Regions from separate parts of the Metabacillus dongyingensis genome, predicted to be linked through region 4. Evidence: riboswitches for the same ligand, from Rfam matches in the RefSeq annotation. Region 4 holds a riboswitch; each other region holds the start of a gene.
What was found. Region 4 has a riboswitch for S-adenosylmethionine ahead of metK (methionine adenosyltransferase). Riboswitches for the same ligand answer to the same signal wherever they lie in the genome.
Positions count from the first base shown of each region.

Region 1: another riboswitch for S-adenosylmethionine. It lies ahead of K8L98_RS05680 (bifunctional homocysteine S-methyltransferase/methylenetetrahydrofolate reductase); the one in region 4 lies ahead of metK (methionine adenosyltransferase).
Region 2: another riboswitch for S-adenosylmethionine. It lies ahead of K8L98_RS06230 (methionine biosynthesis PLP-dependent protein); the one in region 4 lies ahead of metK (methionine adenosyltransferase).
Region 3: another riboswitch for S-adenosylmethionine. It lies ahead of mtnW (2,3-diketo-5-methylthiopentyl-1-phosphate enolase); the one in region 4 lies ahead of metK (methionine adenosyltransferase).

Region 1 is NZ_CP082944.1:1,153,085-1,157,443, forward strand. Features, by position in the region: gene metH (methionine synthase) at 1-1,017, opposite strand, end outside; gene K8L98_RS05680 (bifunctional homocysteine S-methyltransferase/methylenetetrahydrofolate reductase) at 1,010-2,863, opposite strand; SAM riboswitch class I at 2,940-3,071, opposite strand; gene K8L98_RS05685 (YajQ family cyclic di-GMP-binding protein) at 3,256-3,747, opposite strand; gene K8L98_RS05690 (CvfB family protein) at 4,097-4,359, shown strand, end outside.
Region 2 is NZ_CP082944.1:1,258,513-1,262,871, reverse strand. Features, by position in the region: gene K8L98_RS06240 (hypothetical protein) at 92-286, opposite strand; gene metC (cystathionine beta-lyase) at 492-1,676, opposite strand; gene K8L98_RS06230 (methionine biosynthesis PLP-dependent protein) at 1,663-2,787, opposite strand; SAM riboswitch class I at 2,873-3,002, opposite strand; gene K8L98_RS06225 (DMT family transporter) at 3,073-3,960, opposite strand; gene K8L98_RS06220 (hypothetical protein) at 4,127-4,330, shown strand.
Region 3 is NZ_CP082944.1:1,820,199-1,824,557, forward strand. Features, by position in the region: gene K8L98_RS08975 (carbon-nitrogen family hydrolase) at 1-722, opposite strand, end outside; gene K8L98_RS08980 (pyridoxal phosphate-dependent aminotransferase) at 824-1,996, shown strand; SAM riboswitch class I at 2,078-2,187, shown strand; gene mtnW (2,3-diketo-5-methylthiopentyl-1-phosphate enolase) at 2,408-3,646, shown strand; gene K8L98_RS08990 (2-hydroxy-3-keto-5-methylthiopentenyl-1-phosphate phosphatase) at 3,643-4,305, shown strand; gene K8L98_RS08995 (methylthioribulose 1-phosphate dehydratase) at 4,302-4,359, shown strand, end outside.
Region 4 is NZ_CP082944.1:3,965,067-3,969,425, forward strand. Features, by position in the region: gene asnB (asparagine synthase (glutamine-hydrolyzing)) at 1-1,517, opposite strand, end outside; gene metK (methionine adenosyltransferase) at 1,671-2,873, opposite strand; SAM riboswitch class I at 3,060-3,193, opposite strand; gene pckA (phosphoenolpyruvate carboxykinase (ATP)) at 3,504-4,359, shown strand, end outside.

The sequences.
Region 1 (4,359 bases), 2.2 Mb from region 4:
TTCTCCGACGAAGAGAGGCCGCATGGAATCATCATAAATAAGCGGCTCGATGCCAGAAACAGTATGAGCCGGATCACGTTCCGGAACGGAGCGGGGCTCGAGTTCACCTACAGCATCAGCAATGGCGGTAATATGTGCAGGTGTAGTCCCGCAGCAGCCTCCGACAATGTTCAGCCAGCCCTGTTCTGCAAATCCTTTTACTTTCTGAGCAAGAGAACGGGGAGATTCATGATAATTTCCTTCCTCATCAGGCAGGCCGGCATTAGGATAGCAGCTGACAGCTGTATGGGCCATGCCTGATAGCGTCCGGATGTGGTCGGTCATGAATTCTGGCCCTGTTGCACAGTTTAGACCTACAGATAAAGGCTTCATGTGCTCAAGCGAGATGAAAAAGGCTTCGATATCCTGGCCGGCAAGCGTCGTTCCCATAGGTTCAATTGTCCCTGATATCATCAGCGGAATTTCTTTGCCTGCTTGTTCAAAGGCGCGTTTAATGCCGAGAAAGCCTGCTTTCACATTTAATAAGTCCTGGCTCGTTTCAAGAAGAAGCAAATCAGCTCCGCCTGCAAGCAGGCCGAGTGTCTGTTCTTCGTAATTTTGAATAAGCTCTTCAAACGTTGCTCCGCCTGTAACAGAAAGTGTTTTTGTCGTAGGGCCCATTGAGCCCGCAACATAACGCGGCCAGTCAGGAGTTGAATATTTTTCAGCTGCCTTTTTGGCGATCTCCGCCGCTTTTTTATTTAACTCAAAAGCGAGGTGACCGAGATTATATTCATCAAGAACAATCTTGGTAGCGCCAAATGTGTTGGTTTCAATAATATCTGCTTTAGCGTCCAGGTAAGCATCATGAATGGATTCGATGACTTCTGGTGCAGTAATCGTTAAATACTCATTGCAGCCCTCGTATTCTTCTCCGCCGAAATCATCTGCAGAAAGATTTGCATCCTGTATCATGGTGCCCATCGCTCCGTCCAGAACGAGGATTTTTTTCTCAAGCTGCTTTTTTATATCAGACATGCGTAATCTTCCTTTCATTGACCTCAATTTGTTTCTTGTGAATGTAATTTGTCAGTTCAACGGTTAATTCATAGTTTAAAAATGGTGTAATTAAGTAGATTCCATTAAATAAGTCAAAGGCAGCATCGATCAGTCTTTTAGAAATCGCCAATCCTTCCTGATAGGCTTTCTCCCGATTGTCGCCTGCCCGGGCCATTCTTTCACGAATACTGTCAGAAAGAGTAATGCCCGGAATTTCGTTATGGATAAATTCTGCATTGCGGCTGCTTGTGAGCGGCATAATGCCGATATAAATCGGAACGGTTAAGTGCTTCGTTTCCTCATAAACATCAATCAGCTGTTTTTCTGAGTAAATTGGCTGTGAAATGAAATAATCTGCACCGCAGGCAATTTTCTTCTCCAGTCTTTTTACCGCTTTATCTAGATATTTAACATTGGGATTAAACGCAGCGGCAACTGAAAAATTGGTTTTTTCCCCAAGAGGTTTTCCTGAATAAGAAAGACCATCGTTAAATTGTTTAATTAAGCTGATCAAATCAAATGATGAAAGATCATAAACGGAAGTAGCTCCCGGAAAATCCCCGATTTTTGATGGATCGCCCGTAATCGCCAGCACATCCGTAAGTCCCAGCGTATGAAGACCCATTAAATGAGATTGAAGGCCAATTAAGTTGCGGTCGCGGCATGTAATATGAATTAAGGACCTGAGTCCAAGTGTTTGCTGAACGATGGACCCTACAGCCACATTGCTTATTCTCGGTGATGCAAGTGAGTTGTCTGCAAGTGTTAAGGCATCGATTCCAGCAGCTTGCAGTGCTTTTGCACCTTTTATAAATTTGTCCAGCCCAAGCTTTTTAGGAGGATCGAGTTCTACAATCAGAGAGCGCTTTTTATTGACTATTTCCGGCAGGGGAGGGTACTTTCTTTCCGCTGCAGACGTGACAGAAATCTCTTTCTTTCTTATTTTAACTTTCTTTTCTGTAACTGGAGGGAGTCCTTTAAGCGCTGCTGCCATTGCTTCGATGTGGATTGGGGTTGTGCCGCAGCAGCCTCCAATTAGTCTTGCTCCCTGATTTCTGAAGGCTAGAGCGCTTTCTGCAAAATATTTTTCTCCAGAGCCATAGACAAGTCTTCCTTCTTCAAGAGTAGGCAAGCTGCTGTTGGGATAAACAGATAAGAACGCTCTTTCCGGGAGCGGAATTTCTTCAAGTGATGAAAGCATATGGTAAGGACCAAGTCTGCAATTCAGACCGACAACGTCAGCACCAAGGGCCTCAAGCTGAGAAAGGCCTTCTTGCAGGGGTGTTCCATCCTGCAAGACTCCAATTTCGTGAAGGGAGATGTTTGTAATAATCGGGATATTCGTTTCTTTTCTGGCGATCTCTAATACGGTTTTAATTTCTTCAAGATCATAATAGGTTTCAAGCAGCAGACCGCTTACCTCTTCACTGAGCATAAGGTAAAGCTGTTCTCTGAAATTTCGTTTAATGTCCTCAAGGGAATAGGCATTTTTCTTGAAAGCACGGATGCCGCCTATTGTTCCAAGAACATAGGTGTTATTGCCGGCTGCTGCTTTTTTAGCAATCTGAACGGCAGTACGGTTAATTGCTCTCACTTCATCTTCAAGTCCATATCTTGATAGTTTAATATAGTTTGCACCGTAAGTATTTGTCTGAATGACATCTGCACCGGCTGCAATATACGCCTTATGAACATTTAATATTTCATCAGGCTTCGATAAATTCAATTCTTCAAAACACCTGTCAACTCCGTGTGAGTAAAGCAATGTTCCCATTGCTCCGTCGCCAATCAGGATCTTCTTCTGTAAATCGTTTAAAAGTGTCAAACTCCAAACCTCCTTAGTGCAATAAAAAAACAAAAAAAGCCTTCCAAGAAGAAGACTTTTGAACGTTCAGGACTTCTTCTTATCGTTCGATGGATGCATCGCTGGAATTAGCACCTTGGATTGAAATCTCTGATGAAGACAGATGATTTCATTATGCCAGGTTGCTGAAGCTTCAAAGGGCCAGTCCCTCAGCTTCTCTAGATAAGAATGGTGAAATATGAAATTTTAGAAAAAGATATTATATCTAATTTACATGTTTTTTCGGATAGATTCAATACAAAAATAAAACTTTTCTGAATAGACGGGGAATTTGTTGAGGGGAAATCGAAGCAGATACTTGCAGAACAACGAAAAAAACACTCAGCAGAGGATAGCCCGAGTGTTTGTTCACTTTATCTGAAATTAATGAATTGAACATCTATCGGCAGGTCGGCTCCGCGAACGGCTGCGATCACCTGCTGAAGGTCGTCCTTATTTTTGCCGGTCACACGGACCTGATCGTCCTGAACCTGGGTTTTTACTTTTAATCCGGAATTTTTAATAATGGCATTAATCTTTTTTGCATTATCCTTATCAATACCCTGAATGAGCTTAGCGCGCTGGCGAATCGTTCCGCCCGATGCACCTTCGATTTTTCCGTAATCAATATTTCGTGTCGCTACATTGCGCTTTATCAATTTAGAAATAAAAACATCCTTTAACTGATCCATTTTAAACTCATCATCTGAAACTAAAACAATCTCTTCTTTTTCAAGAGAAATGCTGCTTTTGCTCCCTTTAAAATCATAGCGGGTGCCAATTTCCTTCATTGTCATCGTAATTGCATTCGTCACCTCAGGCATATCCACCTTTGAAACAATATCAAAAGAACTGTCTTTCGCCATAAGAATCCTCCCAAAAGTTTATATTATCTATAGATTATAGTAGAATGAACAGGGGATAACAACTAACGAAGTGCGGAATCGCCCGTTTAGCTCCGACAGACAGATAAGAATTCCGCCGAAAAGTCCGGGTTTGACTTTTTGGGGGAATTTGTTCTGGCCGAGGAGTTGGGCGATGGAGCCGGACAATACGAAGTACAAAACGTAAAAGTTGGAGTAGTCTGCAGCAATTAAGCACCCGATTAGCCCAGGAGATTAGCCGTTTAGCTGCGCATTCATACATAAATGTCCGCTTCAATTTGAAAACTAACAGCAGATGCAACCTGCAAAAGAAAGGAACGAAATACAATTGATGAATCCAGGAACGTTTATGACGCTTTCGATAGATGAAAAATTAGATTATGGCTATTATTTAACAGATGGGGAAAGCCGTGTGCTCCTTCATAAAACGGAAATCACGGAACCGATTGATGACAAAGAAGAAGTAGAGGTTTATTTAATTGTTGATCATGAAGACCGTCTTGCTGCAACAATGAAGAAACCGAAAATTACCGAGGATCATTACGACTGGGTTGAAGTTGTAAGCGTAAGAGAAGACATGGGAGCGTTTGTTGA
Region 2 (4,359 bases), 2.3 Mb from region 4:
TCTTCTTTTTCCACAGGAAATGTACACCTGACAAAATTATTATCACGTTCTTCTGATTTATAGCTTCATTAGGTTATTGACATGATCTAAATTAGGCAAACCATGATACATATACGCCTACTGCAATAAGAGAAATAAAAATAACAATAACGTAAATCCAAGTTAAATTGGAAGTGTTTCGTTTTACTGCGTTCCTATAATCTTTATCTCCTTTTCCAGCTATTAATAAAGTGGAAATAAGTGAAACGATTCCAATAATTATCACTAAACCTATTGCAAGTTCCATGGTATACACCTCATTATCTGCACAGGCAGCTTCTCAGCTTATCTGCGTTACTTATAAACTCTACCGTATTATACAATTAAGAACAAATGTAATAACCGTCCAATTTGGAATAATTTTGACCATCCATTTCATAGTTGTCTTGCGAAAGTTTCTATACAACACGAAAAAAAAACGATTCCCCACAAAGGAATCGTCCTAAACTCTATCAAGCTCTCAATTTATTAATAGCATGTGCAGGCAGCTTCGCCAAGGCCTTCCCAAAATCTTTGATCAAGTCGTCTGCATCCTCAAGGCCTACGCTGATGCGCAATAAACCATCCGAGATCCCGCGGCGCTCCCGCTCTTCTTTTGGCATGGCAGCGTGAGACATTCTGGCCGGATAGGAAAGAATAGATTCTACTGCGCCGAGGCTTACAGCAAATACAGGGAGCTCCACATTTTTAACAAGGGTGCGGACAGCGTCTTCATCGGCTAATGTGAATGATAGCACGGCACCTGGTCCGTCCGCCTGGTAACGCTGAATCGAGTGGCCAGGATGGAACGTTAATCCTGGATAATAAACGTTTCGGACAGCTTTATGCTTAGACAAGTACTCTGCCAGCTTCCTCGCAGATGCTGATGATTGCTGTAGTCTGACGTTCAGTGTTTTCATTCCGCGGAGCACAAGCCAGCTGTCCTGCACGCCGAGTACCGCACCGAATGCATTTTGCAGTTTCCCTACCTGTGCAGCAAGCTCTTCGTCTTTTACAACCGCGAGTCCTGCAAGTACATCACTGTGTCCAGCCAAAAACTTGGTTGCGCTGTGAAGCACGATATCGACTCCTAGCTCGAGTGGACGCTGAAGGACTGGTGTTAAAAACGTATTGTCTAAAAATGTTAAACAGTTATTTGCTTTTGCAAGTTTCGTAATGCCCTGGATGTCGGTAATTTTCAAAAGCGGATTTGACGGTGTCTCAACATAGATAACTTTTGTATTCGGCTTGATGTGTGACGCCACTTCATGCAAATCGGTCATGTCGACAAAGCTGTATTCAATGCCGAATCTGCTCAATACATCTGTGATGATCCTGTATGTTCCGCCGTATACATCTTCAGTAATTAGAACGTGGTCTCCTTTAGAAAGGAGCAAGAAACAGGTTGAAATGGCCGCCATTCCAGAAGCAAAGGCAAATCCTTTGGTACCGCCTTCTAGTTCGGCAATTGTTTCTTCTAATGCCTCGCGTGTCGGGTTCCCCGATCTGCTGTAATCAAATTTTCCATAGTCATCAAAGTCAAATTGGTGAAAAGTAGAGGAATGATTGATCGGCACGCTTACCGCTCCTGTTTCCTTTTGCACCTTTTGACGATTGTGGAGCAGCTTCGTCTCGAATTTCCAATCATCGTTGCTCAACTTTCTCCGCCTCCTTCATCAGTTCAAATGCTTCTGTTAAATCCTTTTCCAAATCTCCTGCGTATTCAATTCCGACAGAAAAGCGCAATAGCTTGTTGCACACGCCATTTGCAACGCGAATCTCTTCAGGAATATCCATATGAGTCTGAGTCGCTGGATATGTGATAAAGCTTTCCACTCCGCCCAGGCTTTCTGCAAATGTGATCGTCTTTAAGGCTTTCAAAAATGGATTCACCCATTCTTCCTTCTGCAGCCTGAATGAAAGCATTCCGCCTTTGCCAGGATAAAGCACCTCTGTCACTTCTGTTTGATTTTCAAGAAATACTGCAAGCTTTCCGGCATTTTTTTCATGCTGGTTCATCCGCAGGGCCAGGGTTTTCATGCCGCGGATCAAGAGCCATGAATCAAAAGGAGAAAGCACCCCCCCGATCGCGTTGTGATGCTGTGCAAGCTCTTCACAAAGCTCTGTTCCCTTAGCAACAACCAAACCGGCAAGCACATCATTGTGTCCGCCCAAATATTTGGTGGCACTATGTATGACAATGTCCGCTCCATCTAAAATCGGCGTTTGCAGGATCGGCGTGTAGAAGGTGTTGTCGACAATCAGCAGCAGATGGTTTTCACGGGCTATTTTAGCAATCTTGCTGACCTCTGTTTCCTGCATCAAAGGATTAGTCGGAGTTTCCAGAAAAATGGCCTTTGTGCGTTCATTGATCAGCTGCTGCGTACAGTTTTCGTCGTTAAAATCAGCGTAATGAAAAACAAGTCCGTATTTTCTCCATTCCCGTTCGAATAAACGGTAGGTTCCCCCGTACAAATCTGAGGATACAATGAGCTCGTCTCCGCTTTTAAACAATGCCATCAATGTCTGAATCGCTGCCATTCCTGAACTGAAGGCATATCCCTGATCTCCATGCTCAAGCTCTGCAATGGCTTTTTCAAGTATCGCCCGAGTAGGATTTCCAGTGCGGATGTAATCAAATCCAGTTGATTCCCCAATTCCATTGTGCCTGTATGCTGTAGAAAAATAGACGGGCGGATTCACTGTTCCCGTTACGTTTTCACTTCGATTTCCAATTTGCGCCAAGATTGTTTCAATGCGTTCTGACATTTCCAACACCGTCCCATTGTTTTTTCTAAAATAAAAAACGTCTTCCTCATTTAAGAAGAAGACGTTGATATCGAATGATTGCTTCTCCTTATCTCCCAAGCTTATTACCTGCGCTTGCTGGATTTAGCACCTTGGTTCGAACAGGAACATTCTCTGTTCTTTTCCGGTTGCTGAGATTTCACAGGGCCAGAACCCTCCATCTCTCTGGATAAGAATAAATAGTATGAACTTTTTGAATTGTTTTTATAACCTTATCTCATTATCAAATATTTTGCAAGGGGTTTTTTATGAATATTTACGATTCACAATCATCACACCTGCAATAATCAACAAACCGCCTGCCCCGCTCATTAATAAAAAAGGTTCATTCAGCAAGATGACTGCCGCAATAACAGTTGCAAGCGGTTCAAAGTAAAGAAAGGATGACACTTTAGCCGCCTCCATGACCTCCAGGGCTTTTCCCCAAAACCAGTATGCGACTGCCGAGACAAAGATTCCGAGAAACAGCAAATGAGTCCAGTTTTCCTGTGTCAGCACAGTCAGCTGAACCCAGCCGTTATTTCTCATAAAGAATGGAATTGTCATCAAAAAACCAATAAGGCTTGTATAAAAAGTAATGGTTAATGCAGGATAAGGGATTTTTAATTTTTTTATAAGAATGGAATAAACCGCCCAATTTAATGTACTTAAGATCATCAGTGCATATCCCATATTAGCATGAAAGGTTAATGACCCGCCTTGTCCATAAGATGTAATCAAGAGAACGCCAAGTACAGCAATTGACATGCCTGCAGCTTTAAAAAGCGTAAACGTTTCTTTTAAAAATAGAGATGCCAGAACTGCTGTGAATATCGGGGAAAAAGAGATGATCCATCCTGCTTCCGATGCCTGAATGGACTTCAATGCCGCAGCCTGTATGACTTGATGGACAAAGATTCCGAGTACGGCAAGTATAAAAACCTCAGGGAGATAATCCATTTTTATTTTTAAAGGCTGACGAAAAAGGAAAAGAAGGAGGAATAAAAAGAGAGATGCAATACCAAAACGCAAAACAAGCAATGTAAAAGGTTCCAGCTGAACTAAAACAGCTTTTGTTGATACAAAGGAAATTCCCCAGAACGAAATTGAGACAGCTGCATAGATACCTGCTGTAACATGAATTGATTTCCTCATTTTCAGGCATCCTTCCCTTTATCAGGCTTGTCTTCTTATAAGGAATATGTACGGAATAAAGGAATTATGACGGGTTTAAATCTGTCAAAAAGTGTTCAAATGAACTGTCTTTTTTTTACAGATTACCTTGGTATATTTATCCTATAAGTGAAAGGCGGCAATACGGATGACATATTCATTAACAAAGCCAAAATGGGGTCTTTTTACAATCCTTGTTCTTCTCATAGCGGGATCAAATGCGGCGATTTACCGATTTCCATTTATGCAGCCTGTTCCAGCAGGAGCAAAGAACGCAAATGTTATTCTTCTGAATGCGGATGAGGCCCGTCAATTCATTTCAGACGTATCAGCAAAAATCAATCGTGCATGAAGCAAGAATTTTGTCACAATTCATGCTAA
Region 3 (4,359 bases), 2.1 Mb from region 4:
TCCATCTGAAGGACTGCCGTAAGCGAGGTTTGCTCTGTCCCGGCTTCAGCTAAAATTTCTCCCCACGGATCGATTATCATCGAGTGACCGGCGAATTCATTATTCGGATCACTGCCTGAGCGGTTGCAGGCTACAACAAAACATTGATTTTCAATTGCACGGCTGATCAGCATGGATCTCCAGTGATGCAGTCTTGGGAGCGGCCATTCTGCCACAACGTAAAGGATTTCTGCTCCTTGTGCTGTATGAACGCGGATCCATTCAGGGAATCGAATGTCATAGCAAATCACTCCGGCACTTTGCAGACCGTCAAGCTGAAACAGGCCTTTTTCGGTTCCGCCGTTTAGATAAAGGTGCTCATCCATCAGTTTGAAAAGATGCAGCTTGCTGTATTCATGGTTAAGCTCGCCTTGGCGATTAAAAACATACATCGTGTTCGTGACGCCTGCCTCTGTTTTTTTCGCAACAGAACCTGCCACAATATTAACTTCATATGTTTTAGCCAGACTGCTGACCAGAGCGATTGTTTTGCTGCCGTTTGGGTCTGCGATCTCGTCGAGCCTAGTAAGATCATAGCCTGTTGTCCACAGTTCAGGCAGAACAATTACGTCAGGTTTTTCAGATGCTGCTATTTTTTCTATTTCTTTTTTTACCGTTTCAATATTTGCTTCAGGGTCACCAAAAACAAGGTCTATTTGCAGGCATGCCACTTTTGGATTCATCAATCTTCATCTCCGCCTCGAAAATTTTTCTTTACAAGCTGACTCTAACAATATATGATTTTTCACTAGAATTTCAAGAATTTTTTGAGAAGGTGTAAAACATGAAAAACTTCAATCAATCACAGTTATTAAATAAGCTTCCAAAGCAGTTTTTTGCAAGTCTCGTAGCAAGAGTGAATGCAAGTATCGAAGCGGGACATGACGTTATTAATCTTGGACAGGGGAATCCTGATCAGCCAACACCGCCCCACATTGTTAAGGCTCTTCAGGAGGCAGCGGAAAATCCGGACTATCACAAATATTCCCCGTTCCGCGGACAGAAATTTCTTAAAGAAGCAATTGCGGAATTTTACATGCGGGAGTATGGTGTAACACTTAATGCTGACAAAGAAGTGGCCATTTTGTTTGGCGGAAAAGCGGGGCTTGTTGAAATTCCGCAATGTTTACTGGACCCGGATGATTTAGTTCTCGTGCCGGATCCCGGATATCCTGACTATTGGTCTGGGGTAGAGCTTGCCCGGGCCAGGATGGAATTTATGCCGCTGGTAAAAGATAATCAGTTTTTGCCGGATTATGGGCAACTTTCTGAAGAAGCGAAGAAACAGGCAAAGCTAATGTTTCTGAATTACCCGAACAATCCGACCGGTGCTGTTGCCTCAAAAGAATTCTTTGAAGAAACAGTCGCGTTTGCAAAAGAAAATGAAATTTGTGTGATTCATGATTTTGCCTATGGCGCCATTGGGTTCGACGGAAAAAAACCTGTCAGCTTTTTGGAAGTTGAAGGAGCGAAAGAAACTGGGATAGAAATCTATACACTCTCGAAGACGTATAATATGGCGGGCTGGAGGATCGGCTTTGCGATTGGCAATGAAAGTGTCATTGAAGCGATTAATCTGCTGCAGGATCACATGTTTGTCAGTGTGTTCAGTGCTGTCCAAGAAGCTGCTGCAGCTGCCCTGCTTGAATCACAGAGCTGTGTGGATGAATTGGTGGAGCGGTATGAAAGCAGACGCCATGCATTCATAACTGCTCTTAACGAAATTGGCTGGCAGGTTGAAGCGCCGCCAGGGTCGTTTTTTGCCTGGCTGCCTGTTCCGGAAGGCTATACGTCAGAATCCTTTGCCGAATATCTCCTCCTTCATGCACATGTCTGTGTGGCGCCGGGTGTCGGTTTTGGGAAATTCGGAGAAGGCTATGTAAGGGCAGGACTTTTAACCTCAGAAGAAAGACTGAGAGAAGCAGCAGCACGGATAAAATCTTTGAATTTATTTTAAAATGGCGGTTGACAGTCTTTTGAAAAAATGTCATAATCCAAATTAATTTCAGGTTATTCAGAACATAAAATAAATAAGCCATTCTTATCAAGAGCAGGTGGAGGGACTAGCCCGATGAAGCCCGGCAACCGACTTAAACCAAGGTTTAAGCACGGTGCTAAATCTTGCAGCATTTCGCTGATAGATAAGGATCTTAGCCAAGTCAGATAAGGTCTCTTTTCGATTAGCGGAAAGGGGCCTTTTTTATTTATTTAGAATATATAAAATTTTGCGCATTGATGGCAAACTGAGTCGCCCAGCTCCTCGGCCAGAACAAAAAAGTCAAAACCGGACTTTTCTGCTGATTTTGCCATGCCTGAGCTAAACTGGCGCTTGCGCATTTCTAAAACTGTTATGGAAGGCGGTACAAACATGAGCGGCATTACAGCAACCTATCTCATCCATGATGAAAAAAACTTAGAAAAAAAAGCAGAAGGGATTGCCCTTGGGTTAACCGTTGGGTCCTGGACGGATCTTCCGGAACTGACTCAGATACAATTGAAGCAGCACAAAGGGAAGGTCATCTCTGTAGAAGAATTTGAGGCTGATGATAAGGTTTCAGCTTTTTTAAACAAACGCGTCAAAAAAGGCATCGTTAAAATTTTTTACCCTGGAGTAAATTTCAGCCATGATTTGCCGGCGATTCTTGCGACTGTGTTTGGAAAACTGTCTCTTGACGGCGAAGTAAAGCTTCAGGACCTGGATTTTTCAGAAGATATTCTTGCTGATTTTCAAGGTCCTAAGTTCGGCATCAGCGGCATCCGTGAAAAACTTGGTGTATATGACAGACCTTTGCTTATGAGTATTTTTAAAGGTGTCATCGGACGTGATCTCGCTTTTTTAAAGAATCAGCTTAAAGATCAGGTGCTCGGCGGGGTTGATTTGGTGAAAGACGATGAAATTCTTTTTGAAAATCCGCTGACACCTTTTGACCAGCGGATTACTGCCGGAAAAGAAGTGTTAAACAAGGTTTATGAGGAGACCGGTCATAAGGCGATGTACGCGGTTCATTTATCAGGCAAAACGTATGATTTAAAAGAAAAAGCAAAGCGTGCGGCAGAGCTTGGAGCAGATGCCCTATTGCTAAATGTTTTTGCCTACGGCCTTGACGTGCTTCAAAGCCTGGCAGAGGACAAAGACATCAACATTCCGCTAATGGCTCATCCAGCTGTCAGCGGTGCATTGGCATCATCCTCACTATATGGAATCTCGCATTCTCTTTTACTCGGAAAATTGCTGAGATACAGCGGAGCCGATTTTTCTCTGTTTCCATCCCCTTATGGAAGTGTTGCGCTTGAGCGGGAAGCGGCCCTTTCCATAGGTGCAGCTTGTAAAGAAAACGTGCTCCTGAAGGAAACATTCCCTGTGCCTTCAGCAGGGATTCATCCAGGACTCGTCCCTATCTTAATCCAGGATTTCGGGTTAGATAGCGTGATTAACGCAGGCGGAGGTGTCCACGGACATCCAAACGGCGCTGCTGCAGGCGGAAAAGCTTTCCGTGCAGCGATCGATGCGGCATTACAAGGCATCTCCTTGACTGAAAAAGCAAATGAAAATGCGGATTTGAGAATCGCGCTGGATCTTTGGGGGCAGGTGGAAGTGAGCAAATGAGCAAGCCGATTATCATCTGTGATTTCGACGGAACAATAACAAACAATGACAACATTATTGCCATCATGAAGAAGTTTGCACCGCCAGAATGGAATGCTTTGAAGGATGATGTATTAAGTCAGCGGATTTCTGTCCGGGCAGGAGTAGAGAAGATGTTTCAGCTGATTCCATCAGAGCTGAAATTTGATATTATTCAATACTTGCTTTTTACGGCTCAGCTTCGCGATGGATTCCGTGAATTTGTTCAATATACGGAGGAGGAAGAAATCCCTCTGTATATCGTAAGCGGAGGCATTGATTTTTTTGTTCACCCATTGTTGAATGGCTTGGTTGACAGGGACCGTGTTTACTGCAATGCAGGTGATTTCAGCGGTCAGGCAATTGAAATCTTATGGCCAAACTCATGTGATGATCAGTGCAGCAATGACTGTGGCTGCTGCAAGCCGAGTTTAATCAGGAAGCTTGCTGCTCCTGATCAGGAAGTCATTGTCATTGGTGATTCAGTTACGGATTTAGAGGCTGCAAAACTTGCAGACTTTGTGTTTGCAAGAGATTTTCTTCTGGGAAAATGCCAGTCTTTAGACCTTCCGCATCAGGAATTTACTACGTTCTTTGATGTGATAGATAGACTTAAGAAAAAGCAGGAGGCGGTATCATGAGTCTTTTAAATCAACGCTTGCGCGAGCTTGCAGCGGTTAAACGCGAGCTTGCTG
Region 4 (4,359 bases):
ACTTCTTTATCCAGGAAAGGCACCCTTAGTTCCAATGAATGCGCCATTGTCATTTTGTCTGCTTTCACAAGAATATCCCCTTTGAGCCAGGTCATCACATCAATATATTGCATTTTTGAGATGCTGTCTAAATGACTGACATCTTCATAAAGGATCCCTGTTATATCTGTTGGATCAAAATGAACATCTGCAGAAAGCAATTCATGTTTTTCGGCAGATGAAAAGATGTTGGCATTTCCAATATACCGATCTTCTAAAAGGGTTGTCCCCCTCTCAATAAAGCTTTTTCCTTTCATTCCTTCAGGAAAAACCGCAGCCAGCTGTTTTAATCTTTGCTTAAAGCTGTGAGGAAGATGTCCAAAGACAGATAGATCTTGAGGTTCTTTATAAATATTATAGCCTGCAAAAAGCTCATCTGCTCCTTCCCCAGATAAAACGACTTTCACCTGCTTGCTTGCCTCACGTGCAATAAAATAAAGAGGAATAGAAGCCGGATCTGCCACTGGATCATCCATATGCCAAATGATTTTTGGAAGCTCCCTCATAAATTCCATATGATCAACGGTATAGGAAAAATTCTCAACGCCAAGCGCATCCGCTGTTTCTTTTGCTATATCGATTTCGCTGTAGCCTTCTTGCATAAAGCCGACAGAAAACGTTTTAAGTGAAGGGTGAAATTCCTTCGCAATGGATGCAATAATACTTGAATCCACTCCCCCCGACAGAAAAGATCCAACAGGCACATCGCTTCGCATATGGACTTTGACCGAATCAATTAAGGCATCCTGAATTTTTTCTTTGAGCCTGTTTTCGTCAGTTGGACGTACGGGTACAAGTTTCGGTTTCCAGTACCTTGTAAGCTCTAATGCTTCTCCCGTTTTTTTTGTAAAGAAATAGCCTGGAGGCACTTTCTTAATATGCTTCTGCATCGTGCCTGGGTCCGGTACATATTGAAAAGAGAGATAGTGCTCTAAGGATTCTTCATTAATAAGAGGATTTGGAAGATAATCAGTTAAACTCTTAAGCTCCGAAGCAAAAAGATTCATTTCGCCGTTTTCTATGTAGTAAAGAGGCTTTATTCCAAAGTGATCTCTCGCACCGAATAAAAAGTGTTCCTGTCTGTCCCAAATAAGAAATGAAAACATTCCTCTTAAAAGTTGAAGCGTTTCCTGGCCATAAATGCAATAAAGCGCAACAATCACTTCTGTATCCGTATCCGTTTTCAACTTAAATCCATGGGAAAAAATGATTTCTCTGAGCTCAATATAGTTATAAATTTCACCGTTAAACACAATATAGTAGCGGTCATCAGATCCATAAGCCATAGGCTGGTGTCCGCTTTTAACATCAATAATGCTTAACCGCTGAAAGGCCAGAAGAACCTGCTCATCTTGATAAATTCCGCTGTCATCCGGACCTCTGTGTTCTATTTTTCTGCTTGCCTTCTCAATGAATGTATTAAATAAAAGATCTCTCGTTTGTTTACGATAATCAATAATTCCAACAAATCCGCACATCCTATTCGCCTCCAAAAGTGTCTTTCCACTTATAAAACGAAGACTAGTAAGAGATTGTTGCATTTTTTCACAAAATTAAACAAAAATCCCGATTTTTTCGACAAAAAAAGGATGAGAGCTGCATACAGCAGTATTCTCATCCTTTTTTACTTATTATTGGTTTAAAGCCTGTTCTTTAAGAGCTTCTGCTTTATCTGTTCTTTCCCATGGAAGGTCAAGATCATTACGGCCGAAGTGTCCGTAGGCAGCTGTTTGTTTGTAAATTGGACGGCGAAGATTCAGCATGTTGATGATTCCTGCCGGACGAAGGTCAAAGTTAGCACGAACAACATCCACTAACACATCTTCCTTCACTTTCCCTGTTTCAAATGTATCGATTGCAATTGATACCGGCTGAGCTACACCAATTGCGTATGCAAGCTGAACTTCACATTTATCAGCAAGGCCAGCTGCTACAATATTCTTAGCTACATAGCGTGCTGCATAAGCTGCAGAGCGGTCAACTTTTGTTGGATCTTTACCAGAGAATGCACCGCCTCCGTGACGAGCATACCCTCCGTAAGTATCAACGATGATTTTACGGCCTGTTAAGCCTGCATCGCCCTGCGGTCCGCCGATTACGAAACGGCCAGTCGGGTTGATGAAGTATTTTGTATCTTCATCAATTAATTCATTCGGTACAACCGGGTTAATTACATGTTCTTTTACGTTGCGCTGAATTTGCTCCAATGAAATTTCAGGGTGATGCTGAGTTGAAATAACAATTGTATCAATGCGAACAGGCTTGTCATTCTCATCATACTCAACTGTTACTTGAGTTTTGCCGTCAGGACGAAGGTACGGAAGAATTTCTTCTTTGCGGACTTCTGTTAAACGGCGTGCAAGTTTGTGAGCAAGTGAGATCGGCAGCGGCATTAATTCTTTCGTTTCGTTATTTGCAAAACCGAACATCAATCCTTGGTCACCTGCACCAATAGCTTCAATCTGCTCATCTGTCATTTTTCCTTCACGTGCTTCAAGCGCCTGATCAACACCCATCGCGATATCTGCTGACTGTTCATCAATTGAAGTAAGTACTGCACATGTTTCTGCATCAAAACCATATTTTGCACGAGTGTAGCCAATTTCTTTAACCGTTTCGCGAACGATTTTTGGAATGTCTACATAAGTAGAAGTTGTAATTTCACCAGCAACCAGAACAAGACCTGTTGTAACAGATGTTTCACAAGCTACACGGGCATTTGCATCTTTTTCTAGGATTGCATCTAAAATCGAGTCAGAAATCTGGTCACAAATTTTATCAGGATGACCTTCAGTTACAGACTCTGAAGTAAACAGACGACGTTGTTTAGTCATTAAAGTTTTCCTCCTCAAAAGGTTAGATGATACGGAACTCATTCCCTTTCATATTTTGACCATTCGGCAAAATATTTCAGTTGGCATGTTTTAGGAGAATCCACGAGTACTTTCAGGCAAAATATATTTGAAATAAAAAATCCTTTCCCGCGAGGAAAGGTTATTTACTAAAATCGTAGCCTTTCGCTCTTATCGATCAAGGGCTTTCGCCTTGCATCAGGTTAGCACCTTTGCTCGCAAAAATTCACGAATGAATTTTCAAGATAAAGCAGGTTGCTGGGTTTCATTGGGCCTGTCCCTCCACCAGCTCGGGATAAGAGAATCCGTTCAAGGACATATAATATCGTATATTTCCTTCAGGTGTCAACAAAAACTGACAAGGTTTTCGCATAAGATTTTTCAGAACCCTTTTTATATGATTCCACAAAATGCCGAAATAAAAACATTCCTATTATATATGTATCATTTTCATCAAAAACGTTTCTAAAACCGTTCCATTTCATCAATTTGTACGTAGAATAAGTTAAATAGTATAGACTATTCATTTTAATGTGTTATACTAATTAAGAAGAATCACTTAACATATAGTTGAAAATAATAATAGAAATATAGGTAAAGGATGGGTATGGGATGAATTCAATTGAAATTACAAATGAGCTTGATGTTTTACTTAAAGGGGAAAATGCATTTCATAACTTATCAGTTCCCGTTCTTGTAGAGAAAGTATTAGAGCGCAAAGAAGGTACATTAACTTCAACGGGAGCAGTCCGTGCAACAACTGGTACTTACACAGGACGTTCACCTAAAGATAAATTTATTGTAAAAGAAAATTCAACAAATGACAAAATTGAGTGGGGTGCTGTTAATCAGCCTTTCTCTGAAACGGCATTTGAAAAATTGTATTTAAAAGTTCTTTCATACTTAAAAGACCGCAATGAGCTTTTTGTTTTCAAAGGCTTTGCCGGAGCTGACGCAAAATACCGCCTGCCGATTCAGGTTGTAAATGAATTCGCCTGGCATAACCTTTTTGCACAGCAATTATTCATTCAGCCAGAGAGCGGAGATGAGCTGATTCAGCATGATAATCCATTCACGATCGTGTCTGCACCAAACTTTAAAGCAGATCCGTCAGTAGATGGAACAAATTCTGAAACTTTTATCATCATTTCTTTTGAGAAAAGAACGATCTTAATCGGAGGAACGGAATATGCAGGAGAAATGAAAAAATCTATTTTCTCTGTCATGAATTACCTTCTTCCTGAAAGCGGTATCCTGCCGATGCACTGCTCTGCAAATGTTGGTCAGGAAGGCGATGTGGCCCTTTTCTTCGGTCTGTCTGGAACAGGAAAAACAACCTTGTCTGCTGATCCTAAACGCAAATTAATCGGCGATGATGAGCACGGATGGTCAAATGCCGGTGTTTTTAATATCGAAGGAGGCTGTTATGCAAAGTGCATCAACCTCTCACGTGAAAAAGAACCTCAAA